Regions from separate parts of the Lysinibacillus sp. EB271-A1-10B genome, predicted to be linked through region 4. Evidence: riboswitches for the same ligand, from Rfam matches in the RefSeq annotation. Region 4 holds a riboswitch; each other region holds the start of a gene.
The links. A riboswitch is a leader RNA that binds a small molecule or an ion and turns the genes downstream of it on or off. The one in region 4 is predicted to bind thiamine pyrophosphate.
Positions count from the first base shown of each region.

Region 1: linked by a shared signal. The riboswitch ahead of AC3WSK_RS07050 (ABC transporter substrate-binding protein) and the one ahead of thiC (phosphomethylpyrimidine synthase ThiC) in region 4 are both predicted to bind thiamine pyrophosphate.
Region 2: linked by a shared signal. The riboswitch ahead of thiT (energy-coupled thiamine transporter ThiT) and the one ahead of thiC (phosphomethylpyrimidine synthase ThiC) in region 4 are both predicted to bind thiamine pyrophosphate.
Region 3: linked by a shared signal. The riboswitch ahead of thiW (energy coupling factor transporter S component ThiW) and the one ahead of thiC (phosphomethylpyrimidine synthase ThiC) in region 4 are both predicted to bind thiamine pyrophosphate.

Region 1 covers NZ_JBYTDL010000003.1:368,029-371,185, forward strand. The annotation lists gene AC3WSK_RS07045 (thiamine-binding protein) at 1-120, opposite strand, end outside; gene AC3WSK_RS07050 (ABC transporter substrate-binding protein) at 122-1,117, opposite strand; TPP riboswitch at 1,251-1,361, opposite strand; gene AC3WSK_RS07055 (TetR/AcrR family transcriptional regulator) at 1,614-2,222, shown strand; gene AC3WSK_RS07060 (MFS transporter) at 2,286-3,157, shown strand, end outside.
Region 2 covers NZ_JBYTDL010000016.1:73,032-76,188, reverse strand. The annotation lists gene AC3WSK_RS18490 (DUF7010 family protein) at 1-531, opposite strand, end outside; gene thiT (energy-coupled thiamine transporter ThiT) at 776-1,336, opposite strand; TPP riboswitch at 1,467-1,574, opposite strand; gene AC3WSK_RS18480 (magnetosome magnetite crystal formation protein family) at 1,702-2,034, shown strand; gene AC3WSK_RS18475 (hypothetical protein) at 2,083-2,199, shown strand; gene AC3WSK_RS18470 (AAA family ATPase) at 2,241-3,157, opposite strand, start outside.
Region 3 covers NZ_JBYTDL010000001.1:460,009-463,165, forward strand. The annotation lists gene AC3WSK_RS02170 (glycerophosphoryl diester phosphodiesterase membrane domain-containing protein) at 1-730, opposite strand, end outside; TPP riboswitch at 1,117-1,224, shown strand; gene thiW (energy coupling factor transporter S component ThiW) at 1,325-1,825, shown strand; gene AC3WSK_RS02180 (EVE domain-containing protein) at 1,899-2,378, opposite strand; gene AC3WSK_RS02185 (ketosteroid isomerase family protein) at 2,394-2,717, opposite strand; gene AC3WSK_RS02190 (MarR family winged helix-turn-helix transcriptional regulator) at 2,761-3,157, opposite strand, start outside.
Region 4 covers NZ_JBYTDL010000019.1:75,753-78,909, reverse strand. The annotation lists gene thiC (phosphomethylpyrimidine synthase ThiC) at 1-1,769, opposite strand, end outside; TPP riboswitch at 1,903-2,017, opposite strand; gene AC3WSK_RS19950 (AEC family transporter) at 2,334-3,157, opposite strand, start outside.

The DNA of each region.
Region 1 (3,157 bases), on a different contig from region 4:
AACTTCATATTTCACCCCTGAAGTGTCGATCACTGCAATCGCTGCATCGACAAACGGGATCACATCTTCATATGTTTCAGTTTTCGGGATAATTTGTACACTTATTAAAGAGTTTGCCATATTACTTTGTCTCCTTTTTCGGTAAAAAGTCGTTTGTAAATGCTTGTTTTGCGTTAAATTCGCCCTCTAAAACTTTGTTATCGGCCATCCATTTCGCGTAGTTTTCCCAGACAGCTAATTTTTGCTCGCCCCATTGTGCAGCGTCGTCTTGATACTTATCTGCTAGCCATTCCTGACTTTTATGCACAAGGTTCTTATCTAAATCAGGTACCGCTTCTAGTAAACTATCAGCTGCCTCATTAGGGTGTTTTATTACATATTCATAGCCCTTTGCTGCAGCAGCGACAAAAGCTTTTACCGTCTCAGGATTATCCTGAATCATTTTTTCATTTGTAGCAAGCACAGGTGTGTAATAATCTAATTGCTCACTATAATCTGTTAAATAAAGCATGTTCAGCTTTTCGCCGCGAAGTTCTGCTTCAATACCTGTCCATGCATAATAAATCCACGCAAAATCAATATCTTTTTTCATCATAGTGAAGAAATCTAAATCGCCTGCATTGACGATATCTAACTTATTAATATCCGCATTTTTTGTTTGCATAAGTGATTGTAGTACAGCCTTTTCAAGCGGTGCACCCCAGCCACCGTAAGTTTTCCCTTCAAAATCCTTTGGTGACGTAATGCCTTTTGATGCGGTAGATGCGAAACCCGAAGTATTATGTTGTATAATCGCTGCAATCGATACTAATGGTACATCCTGCACACGCGCCTGTGTAATTCCTTCCTGATAGCTTACGCCAAACTGAGCCTTTCCTGATGCTACAAGCTGATCTGCACCCGTTTCGCCAGGTAATAAAATATCAACATCTAAACCTTGTTCCTTAAAGTAGCCAAGTTTTTCAGCTACATATAAACCTGTATGATTTGTGTTCGGTGTCCAATCAAGAACTACCGATACTTTTGTTAATCCTTTAGCATCCTTTTTAGCCTCTTTTTCGCTACAGCCCACTAATGTAAAAAGTGCAACCATTAGGACCAATAACCATTTTTTCATGCTGAATCCTCCAAGTAAGTAGTGTGAAAGTGTTCATAAATGAATGTCTTTACCAGAGGGAAACAAAAGTCTGAAAACATAAAAAACGCCTAGGATTCCTCCCAGACGTTTTACAATCAGTATCAAAAATTTTCTTTTTTGAATAGATGTTCCCTACGCTGGTACGAGCCAAATCAGGTTCAAAGGGTCAGCGTCTATCGGACACAATCTCAGCTGGCAACTACCAGCCCCCCTACATTCTTTCCATATGAACTTTTCGATGATTATTATACCCATATCAATCCGGAAATGACAAGGGTCTGTTTACAGATAGTGATGAATTATTATTAAGCTGCCTCATTTCTAATCATCTAACTGCTATGGCCCTTCATTGAGGTATTTCTGTTATAACTAGGTATAAAATTCAAAAAATTCTTTAAACACATTGACAATGGAAACATATTACAATAGAATTTGATTGACCAATCAATCATTTATTTTGGAAGGAGTATCTAAAATGGAAACTAAACTTACTAATGATGAGAAAAAGAAAAGAAAAAGATCTACTATCTTAAACGCTGCCATTAAATTATACAGTGATACTGGTTTTGCGGAGACAAAAGTTGCCGACATATCAAAAGAAGCTGGTGTTAGTTTTGGTACCGTATTTACGTATTTTGATTCAAAAGAAGCGCTTTATGAATCAGCTATTTTGGAGCCATTGAAGGAAATCAAACCTTATTTTATTGAAATAGGAGAACACTTTAAAGGTGAGCCTCTTGAAGTTGTGAAGGAAATGATAGATTGTCATGTACAACTTTTTTCAATGAAAAGTGAATACTTACGTCTCATTCAGCAGGTTCTTGCAAGACCTGATCGTTTCCCAAAACTTTTTAAAGAACTAGATGATTTCGTAAAAGTATTTATAAACAGTATTTATCCGGTTATTGAAGAAGGTCAAAGGCTTGGTTACTTTTATGAAGAATCACCTTCATTAATTGCTGAATCGTACTTATCCATCTTAAACGGAATGCGTTTAACATTTATTGATGAATATACAAACGTGATGCGGAAGGATATATCGAGACAAGCTCTAAGATTATTTGGGCCTATCAAAAATAACTAAGCCTTCTCCCCCTTTGCCCAGCCAGGACCTGTAGACAATATAGTATTAAATAGGAGTGATTATATGAAATTGAGAGATATCCATCCCAACATCAAACTTCGCCTAGTCATGCAATTTCTAGGCGGTCTTATTTCTATGGCTGTTATCCCTTTTCTGGCTATTTATTTTACTCAAAATATCGGAGCTACTAAAACGGCTATTATTCTTATAATAATTGTCATTAGTGGGGTCCTTGGAGGGTTTATCGGAGGGCATATTTCAGATAAAATTGGGCGAAAAAAAATAATGATTTATTCTGAGATTGGACTATTACTTTCGTATCTGTTTATAGCACTTTGTAATTCCCCTTGGTTTAACCTTCCTTATACTTCTGCAGCATTCTTCATCATTAATATGTTTTGTGGAGGCATGTTTCAGCCAGCTGCACAAGCTATGATGATTGATGTTACTAATTCTGAATCGAGAAAGCTCGTATTTACAATTAGCTACTGGTTAGGGAATTTATCAACTGCAATTGGTGGAATCGTTGGGGCATTTCTTTTTAAAAACTACTTATTTGAATTATTTATTGGGATCTCACTAGTCACTTTGTTATCTGTTTTTATGACTGTATTTTTCATCACAGAAACTTATTCACCAGAGCCTTCACCTAAGTCTTCTCATCATAAGAAAAAATCTTCATCCGTAGAAATGTTTCAAACTTATTCAACCGTTTTAAAAGATAAGCTATTTATGTTTTATATTTTAGGAGCAATCTTGATCTTTACCTTGGAACAGTCTTTATCAAACTATATTGGGATTCGTCTCGAAAAAGATATACCTCAACATTCAGCTTCTTTGTTTGGAATAGATTTCATTGTAGATGGCACAAAAATGCTTGGTTTTCTTCGAACAGAGAATACTATTCTTGTAGTTCTCCTCTCAAGTGCTGTATT
Region 2 (3,157 bases), on a different contig from region 4:
TTTGAGTTCTCTTAGAATTAAAAGAGCACCAACTCCATAAACAATAGACATTGCTAAAGGTACTAGAGTGAAAGCTTGACCAACAAAGAAGCCACCTAAAATTAGAGCAGAAAGACAGATTCCTAAAGTAACAAATAAATATGCTTTGCTTTTATAAATCCATATGTAAGGCAGAAAATGAGAGCCTGCTAGTAGGCCAATTGTGAAGGGCAGGTATTCAGGTATTTTCATATACACAATTATAAATACAGGTATATAAAAAGCTTGAGGAGCTGCTACTATTCCACTTAAAGTACCTAAAGGGTTGTCAGTAGAGAGTAAATTAACACCCAGAATTTTACTAATGACAATCCCAATAGGAAAGATGACACCTAAGCCAAATATCCAAATTAAACGTATAGCTTCTATTGGGAAAACTAAGGGCATAAAGGCGAAAATTAAAAAGACAACGGCGCCAGAAAGCAAAATGGGGTATCCTTTTTTTGCTTCAAATATAATTTCTTTTTGTAAATTTTCAAGTGTTTTATTCATTAACGCGCTCCCTTTCGTAAAATCGGCAAAAGATTTATATAATATACCATCATTCAACTATTTTTACCATTGATTATTCAATAATGCAATTTTTGTCATAACTGAAAGCTATGGAGAAATTGCTTAGGAAGGGAAACTTGATTACTGCACAGTATCTAAATTTAATCTGTCTTTATGTTTTGATAGCAACAATCTTTAACAGCCTAAAAATAAAAACCCTTCACTCATGTGAAGGGCATAATCATTATGATTTTCGTTGCATTAATTGAGGTGCTGCCGTAAATAACAAAACACCGACAATCGCTGTTAAAATCGTTGCTGGTAGCATATATGTTCCATTATAGATGATTGAATAAACCCATGCATTTTGATTGCCAGCATACTCTGCGAAAAATACAGCGCCTCCAATGGTATGTGCTGCATAACGTAAAAAGCCCGCTAATACCGTTCCTACAATAATATAAAGCGCCATTTTCTTTTTGTTTAAATCTTTTGCTGCCTCAAGCACTGGCCCACGCACTACGGCCGCTAAGCCTACTACCGTAAAGGCAACACCATAATCAAGTGTTCCTTGAAGCCAATGTATAATATAGGCACCAAACATTGTTTGCATAACACCAATAAGTAAACCCGTTACCATGCCTGGAATAAGGCCCCAGCGAAATGCTATTAACATTATTGGCACCATTACGAGACTAACAGAGCCTCCTTGTGCCCATACTTTAAAGGAAACCTGATCAAGCACAAGGCCAATCGCTGCGAATATCGCAATTTCCACAAGCATTAATAGTTTTTTATTGTCCATAATTATTCTCTCCTTTGTTCCGATGTAGGATACAAGAGCAGGAATAGAAATCAGTTGGCAAATATGTCCCTATCTAGCATCAATAAAGATAAAAAAACGATGCCAGGACAGAGCCTCACATCGTAAAAGTGTCGGTTTCTATCCACATCCCTACGCAAGCGTTAACTTACAGGTTCAAAGAGTTAAGGCATTACGTGCCCAGTCTCAGCTGACATCATCAGCTCCCCTTGTGGTCGTTACATCTTAATTTAGTTGAACAACCTCATTGTACGCAAACACTGTAACGATTACAACCTCTTCCACATTAATTTTTTTTGAAACTTTACTGTTTTTCATGCGTAAATATTTAAAAAGGAGGTACAACTATGGAGAACCAAAAAATTTTATCTGCCTTTAGTTATCTCAGTATCTTTTTTGCACCCTTTATTGTGCCATTAGTCGTTTACTTTGTTTCAAAAGATAACGACGTAAAGAGTCATTCTCTTCGAGCATTAATATCACATTTAATCCCAGTCGTATTTGGAATAATATTTTTTGCAGTCTTTATTTTCTCAACTTTATCATTCAACACTTTTGAACCAGATTCAGGTAGTAGTTCTTTTCTTATCATTTGGTTAGTTTCATTTTTGATTTACATTCTTGTTTCAATCGGAATTGTCATTTGGAATATTATTCAAGCAGTTCGCGTTATCCGATAAGTTTCATTTCAACCTTGAACAGAGAGTACTAAAAGGAGCTGTTATTTTTTGAAAGTATCTAAAGTTGTCAAAACCGCCGTAAAATTAGCACCAATCGTTATTCCAATTGTAAAAAAAGTAATCGCTGCAAAAAAAGGAACATATCCTAACGTAAATAAAAAGTAATAAAAAGGCGTATTTCCACACATCGGAAATACGCCTCTTTTTTATTTCACTTCAAAATATGTTTGACTGTGACCATTCATTGTTTTTTCAACGTGCAACACTGCAGGCATTGTAGCTTTTAACTCTGCAACGTGCGAAATGACGCCAATCATGCGTCCAGAATCTTGTAAATCAATAAGCGTATCAATCGCCTTATTTAATGACTCTTCATCAAGAGAACCAAAGCCCTCATCAATAAACATTGTTTCAATACGGATATTACCTTGAAAGCTTTGAATGACATCTGCCATCCCAAGGGCAAGACTTAAAGAAGCATTAAACTTTTCTCCCCCTGATAATGTTTTTACATCACGTAATTGGTCTGTATAGGCATCATACACATCTAGCCCAAGTCCACTTTGCTTAGCATGCTTTTCTAAACGATCTGAACGTCGTAGCTCAAATTGACCGTTGGATAAATGATAAAGCCGGACATTTGCTGCCTCTGTAATTTTATCTAAATAATTGATTTGAATATAACGCTCAAAGGACAGCTTTTTCACATTTTGCCCATTTAACATTGCATAAAGTTCCTTTACTCGTCCCGCTTCTTTTTCAAGTAAGCGTATTTCCAGCTCCGCTTCCTCTACTTTTTCGATAAAGTCTGTGCAAGCTTTCGCAAATCCTTCCATCTGCTGCAATACTTTAAAGGCTTCCTCATAGGTTACACGAAGCATCTCTAACTTTTCTTCCATTGCCGTTAAATCTTGTTTCTCTTGTCCTTTAAGGTGCTTCGCTCCCTCAGTAATTTGCACCTGTAAAGTGTGGATTTGCATAGCATAATCACTGCATGCCTTCCGTAAAGCTTCTATTTGCAACACGCTACGCTTCCCAGTAGCAAATTCTTCATAGCTTTCAAAGCCGGCTTCCTTCATACTTACTGAAAATTGTTCGCGCTTTTCATCCATTTTCAGCTTTA
Region 3 (3,157 bases), on a different contig from region 4:
ACAGGAAGATTACTACCCATTCAAACACAGCTCTAACTAATGACCACTTACTACGCCAGAACAATCGCTTGCTCTCGCGAACGGCGTTCCAGAATCGATACTTGCCTTCCAATACCATAATCGGCAGAGCATAGATACAGATTAAGTTCAATGCCAAGATGAGCAGTCCGACGATAACAAGAGCGATAGTTCCGAAGGTTGTCTTCATCAGCTCGCCCGTAATAAAGTTTGGAACTGTCATATTAGGTAAAAGTGTTCCGCCGATGTTGGCATCAAGTAGCGGGAACAGGAGCAATAAATAGAGAGCAAGTCCGAAAACCCCGATGCGCCATAAGCCTGGTAAGCTAGAGATTGCCTTGAACAATACAGGGCGGATTCGTGGGCGCTTCTCCTGAATCCCGTAGTACGCAATATAGAAGAGAACCGTGAACTCTGTGTAAATGAGCATTATCGCAATTGGCACCATTACTAGTACACTAAGTAAGCCATATTTGCTGAACAAGAAGCGCAGAAGGTCATGATTGGCGGCTGCTTCGAAGCCCCCTACAGCCAGTAATTTGTTGAAAATTATGGATAACAACGGGATAAATACACTTATCGTTAGCAGTTTGTATATCAATTCAAATAAAAGAAAAGGACGGTACGCATACTTCCACACCTTTAAAATATCCCTCGTCATTTGAAATGGCATGAGTCTTAAACGATTCGTATTGGTTTGTTTGGTATTCATGGTTTTGGTTTTCCTTTAGTTAGTTTCGCGGTATATATTCCATTATATACCTACACATTTCCTCCAACAAGACTGCATAGTGGAGTGTAATAAGCTGAAAAATATTGTTGACCATGCACACGGAATGGAGAGACTCAATACATAAAAAGGCGACAAATTATTGATCGCGCTTCAACTTTAGTTCTTCACTTGAAGGATTCCTCCCTATTTCTTTAGTGACGACACTTGTAGACCATCCATTGAGTATGTGGCAGTTCTAGCTCTGTTCTTTCGAGTGTGCTAAAATGTTAGTAACTATGATTGATTCCTCCTGTTAAACTCCTTGTATATCGAGGGAAACAGGCTGTCTTGACTACGTTATTATTAGAAAAATTAAGAGTTAAAATCATTACCACTAGGGGAGTCTTTAAAAGGCTGAGACGCATATTGTCATATACGGACCCTTTGAACCTGATCTAGTTCACACTAGCGGAGGGAAGTGGCGACACTTGCTTTTTACTATTTTAAATGCAAGGCCGCTTCCTAATGCTTATAGGGAGCGGCTTTTTTCTGGTTTATTAGCAATTCAATAAATACAAAATAGGAGTGGAAAATATGTCAATTCGAAAATTAACAATCATGGCCTTATTAGTAGCAATTGCCGTAGCAGGTTCTACCTTCGTTTCAATACCGACAGGAATTGCGCGTGCCTACCCTGTACAGCATGCCATTAATGTTATTGGCGCGATTATTCTTGGACCAGTGCCTACTGTTATGATCGCCTTTATCACAGCTATTATTCGTATTTTAACAGGTACAGGCTCATTATTAGCTATACCTGGCAGTGTCATTGGTGCTTTATGCGCCGCCCTTGCCTATAAATACAGCGACAAACAATGGCTCGCAGGTGTCGGTGAAATGTTTGGGACAGGTATTATTGCCTCACTCATTGCAGTGCCCTACGCACATTTATTAACGGGGACTTCTGTAGCTGCTTTATTTTTCATGCCAGCCTTTTTAACTTCAAGTACTATTGGTGCTGTATTAGGCATTGTCGTTGCTAGCAATTTGCGCAAGACAGTATTTGTAACTAACCTTAATACTCTTCTTAAATAAAGATTTAGGCAAATTTAAAAACGTTATTTTCTTAAGGGGAATTAAGAAAGTAACGTTTTTTGTCCAACCAAATTCACCCATACTTCAACGGTAATCCCATTTCATGAGCAACTAATAAAAAGTCCTTTTTGCTTATTTCAAAATGACCAAATCTGAATTTATAGCCATATTTCGATTTATCTTCTACAAATTCTAAAAAATCTAAGATTCTTTTTATTGGTACAGCTTTTGCATCTTTATAAAAGTCTATATCTCTTCGGAAAGGAATAAAATTTTCCGCCATTTGTAACTCGTATATTCGGTCGTCCTTTATCCTTCCAATTGCGGTAAATGCTCTTACAGGTTCATTACCATCTAGACTTTTTTTAGGAGAATAATAAATGATCCAATCTCCTTTTTGCATTCGTTTCAAAGGTCTTTCTTTGCCATGACATAACTGGCCGAACCCTCCCTTAACCCCTTTTTGTACATGATTAAGAGATACTACGCCAATCCAGTATTTCGTGTCTCTTTCAGGCGTAGGAAGAGGATTTTTATTAGGATATACTGACATAGCTTCCTTCTCCTTTTATTTCGGGATCATTGTAAATGATTTAATTTTTTCATTTTCAAGAATCAACTTTTCTTCCAAAATCACTGGGTTTGGCAAACCATCCCAAGTAGTCGAAATGATAGCTCTAGCTTCTATATCATCGCCTTCAATATTGTGGATCGTTAATTTAAAGCCTGTCGGCATAGATGACATGTAAAAGTTCTGTATTTCTTTTTTTCCTTTAAAAGTTTGACCTTTAAAATTTTTCAATTCCCCATGATTTGCATACATGTCAGATAAGTCGTGCCCCTCTACTTGCGCTCTTCTTAAATACTCCTTCATAACCTCTACTGCCTTCATATCTCTATTACCCTTTCCTTTTTTATTTATAAGGTTTTAATCCCTATGAACGATTTTCATATACTTTTTTCATAATGTTTTTTAATTGCTCTTTTTCTTCCAATGAGAGTACGTTTAAAACTTCATTCTCAGAAATCACAAGGGTCTTCATTAATTTTTCTGCCAAATTTTCACCCTGTTCCGTAAGGCATATTAAATTTTCTCTTCTATTTTCTGGATTTTTTTCTCTATAAACATACTTTCTTTCTTCTAGACCATCGATAAAAAAGCGGACACTATTTTTATCTAACTTTAAAATCTGCCCTATTTGAATTTGGCTAAGCTTTTGGTCTTTTACAGCCATCATGATCCCGACTTCTCTAGATTTCATGTGAAATTTTTCGCTAATATATAGCTCGAGATTTCCCTCTAAAGCCTCCGCTAATTTAAAACTTAGAAAA
Region 4 (3,157 bases):
ATTTGACTGCCTGCCTTTTTAAATTCTTTCGCCTTCTCCTGCATACCTTTATGGATTGCTTCAGTTGTATTTAAGTCTTTTTCTTTTGCATAAGTACGAATATCCTGTGAGATTTTCATACTACAAAACTTAGGTCCACACATTGAACAGAAATGCGCCGTTTTTGCTCCTTCTGCTGGCAATGTTTCATCATGATATTCGACTGCACGCTCTGGATCTAGCGAAAGGTTGAATTGATCGCGCCAGCGGAATTCAAAGCGCGCCTTTGATAGTGCATCATCACGTTGCTGTGCCCCCGGGTGCCCTTTAGCTAAATCAGCCGCATGTGCAGCAATTTTGTACGTAATAACCCCTACACGAACATCATCACGATTTGGTAAGCCAAGATGTTCTTTAGGCGTTACATAACATAGCATTGCCGTACCATACCAACCAATCATCGCGGCTCCAATGGCTGATGTAATATGGTCATAGCCTGGAGCAATATCTGTCGTTAGCGGCCCTAACGTATAGAAAGGAGCTTCCTTACACACCTCTAACTGCTTGTCCATGTTTTCTTTAATAAGATGCATCGGCACATGCCCCGGTCCTTCTACCATCACCTGTACATCATGCTCCCAGGCAATTTGTGTTAATTCCCCTAGCGTTTCCAGCTCCGCAAATTGAGCCTCATCATTTGCATCTGCTATAGAACCAGGACGTAAACCATCACCTAAAGAGAAAGCAACATCATAGGTTTTCATAATTTCACAGATTTCTTCAAAATGAGTATATAAGAAGCTCTCTTGGTGGTGATATAAACACCATTGTGCCATAATCGAGCCTCCCCGAGACACTATGCCAGTTACACGATTAGCCGTTAATGGCACATAGCGTAGCAATACGCCTGCATGAATCGTGAAGTAATCTACACCTTGCTCTGCCTGTTCGATTAACGTATCACGATACACTTCCCACGTTAAATCCTCTGCCACACCATTTACTTTTTCGAGCGCTTGATAAATCGGCACCGTCCCTACTGGCACTGCGGCATTACGGATAATCCATTCACGCGTCGTATGAATATGTTTACCCGTGGATAAATCCATGATGTTATCAGCACCCCAGCGTGTAGCCCACGTCATTTTTTCTACTTCTTCTGCAATAGAGGATGTCACCGCTGAATTTCCAATATTGGCGTTAATTTTCACATGGAAGTTGCGTCCAATAATCATCGGCTCTGCCTCAGGGTGATTAATATTAGATGGCATAATTGCACGCCCCGCCGCGATCTCTGAGCGCACGAACTCAGGATCCATATTTTCGCGAATCGCTACAAATTCCATTTCTGGAGTAATAATTCCCTTTCGTGCATAGTGAAGCTGCGTTACATTTTTACCTTTCTTCGCACGTAAAGGCTTTCTAGATAAATCCGGAAAAACATTTTCATTCATCCGTGGATCATCAGCTTTGCGAAATCCATTATCTTCTGGCTTGATTGTACGACCTTCGTATTCTTCAACGTCACCTCGTTCTTTGATCCATGCACTACGTAAAGCTGGCAATCCTTTCGTAATGTCCACCTTATGTGCAGGATCAGTGTACGGGCCACTCGTATCATAAACACGCACTGGTGCATTTTCTTCCTCACCAAAGCTTCCTGTCGTCGGACTTAAAGCAATCTCACGCATTGGCACTAAAATATCTGATCGAGAACCTTCTACGTAAACTTTTTTACTTCCTTCAAAATTTGACATAATCGTAATATTCTTTTCGCTAACTGTTGTCATAAACTACTTCGCTCCCTTTTACATTTATACAAGGACCGAATCTAGCTCACCCCAACAAAACGAAAGCCGAATCCAAAAAATTTTTGGATCCGGCTAAGAATGTAAAGGTATAGTTATTGCAAATAACATAGTGTGCAATAATGGTTAACTTTCCCACGCTGGTATGAGCCAGATCAGGTCCAAAGGGTCAAGAAACCTCTATGCGTTTCCCTCTCAGCCTGACTCATCAGACTCCCCTAGTTAATACTATTAAGTTTGATGCTAGTGTAGCAGATATTGCTAATAGATGGAAGCTTCATTTGATTATTTTTGGATTATCACCATAACGTGCGGTTGATTTTCGTTCTGGCTGGGCGCTTTCCTAGGGGCGTCCGATGAGCCGCTTCGCTTCGCTGCAGGGTCTCATCTGTGACGCTAATCCCCAAGGAGTCGCCCAGCCTCCACTCCAATCAACTTATATCTTGTTTTAACAAATATAAATCACTAGCTTTTAATTCAGAAAAAGAGCCCCTAACTCCTGAAAAGCTTTCCACCTTATCTTTTATACTATATGACACCCAACTGTTAGGTAAACAACAACTCCGCTACATAAATTACAATTGTCACTGTAATACAGCTCACAATCGTTGAAAATAAAACTGTTTGTGCAGCAGTTGCCGATTCTACGTCATATTCTAATGCCAGACTGGAACTATTTCGCGATGTCGGGAACGAACTAGCTATAAAAAGTGATTGTGCCACGACACCGTCAAGACCAAGCGCAAAAATGATAAGCAATGCAACGGCAGGCCCTATGATTAATCGTGTAAAACAACTAATGTATACCATCTTATTAAACATAGATTTTATTTCAAGTTGGGATAGCTGTGCCCCTAAAGTTATTAATGCCACAGCGATAAAGCCATCTGCCACATGGTCTATCGGAATTTTTACGAACTGTGGAATAGGGATATTAAAATAGTTCATAGTAACGCCGATAATAAGTGCATGAATAATAGGCATTTTGAGGAAATCTTTCAAAATTGACATGCCTGATTTTGTTGAAGAAATTAAATTGTACAAGCCGTAAGTATACGTCGTCATATTTTGAAATATAACGAGAATAACTTGAATCGCTACCCCAATCGGCTGAGTCACAAAAATCATTTGGGCAACTGGAATACCATAGTTGCCTGAATTAATGAGGACAACGCTATTTTTAAACACCGCAGCCTCTGTTTTTACTAAACCGAGCCCCTTTGCTAGAAAGTGACTAAGGACCATTTGGCTTCCGATAAAGAGTAGAATAAAAAGCGCAACTTCCCCAAGCACAGACAATTCTATACTCGTTTCATATAAATTCACAAAAACAGCTGCTGGCATAAAGCAATATGTAATAAGTTGAGATA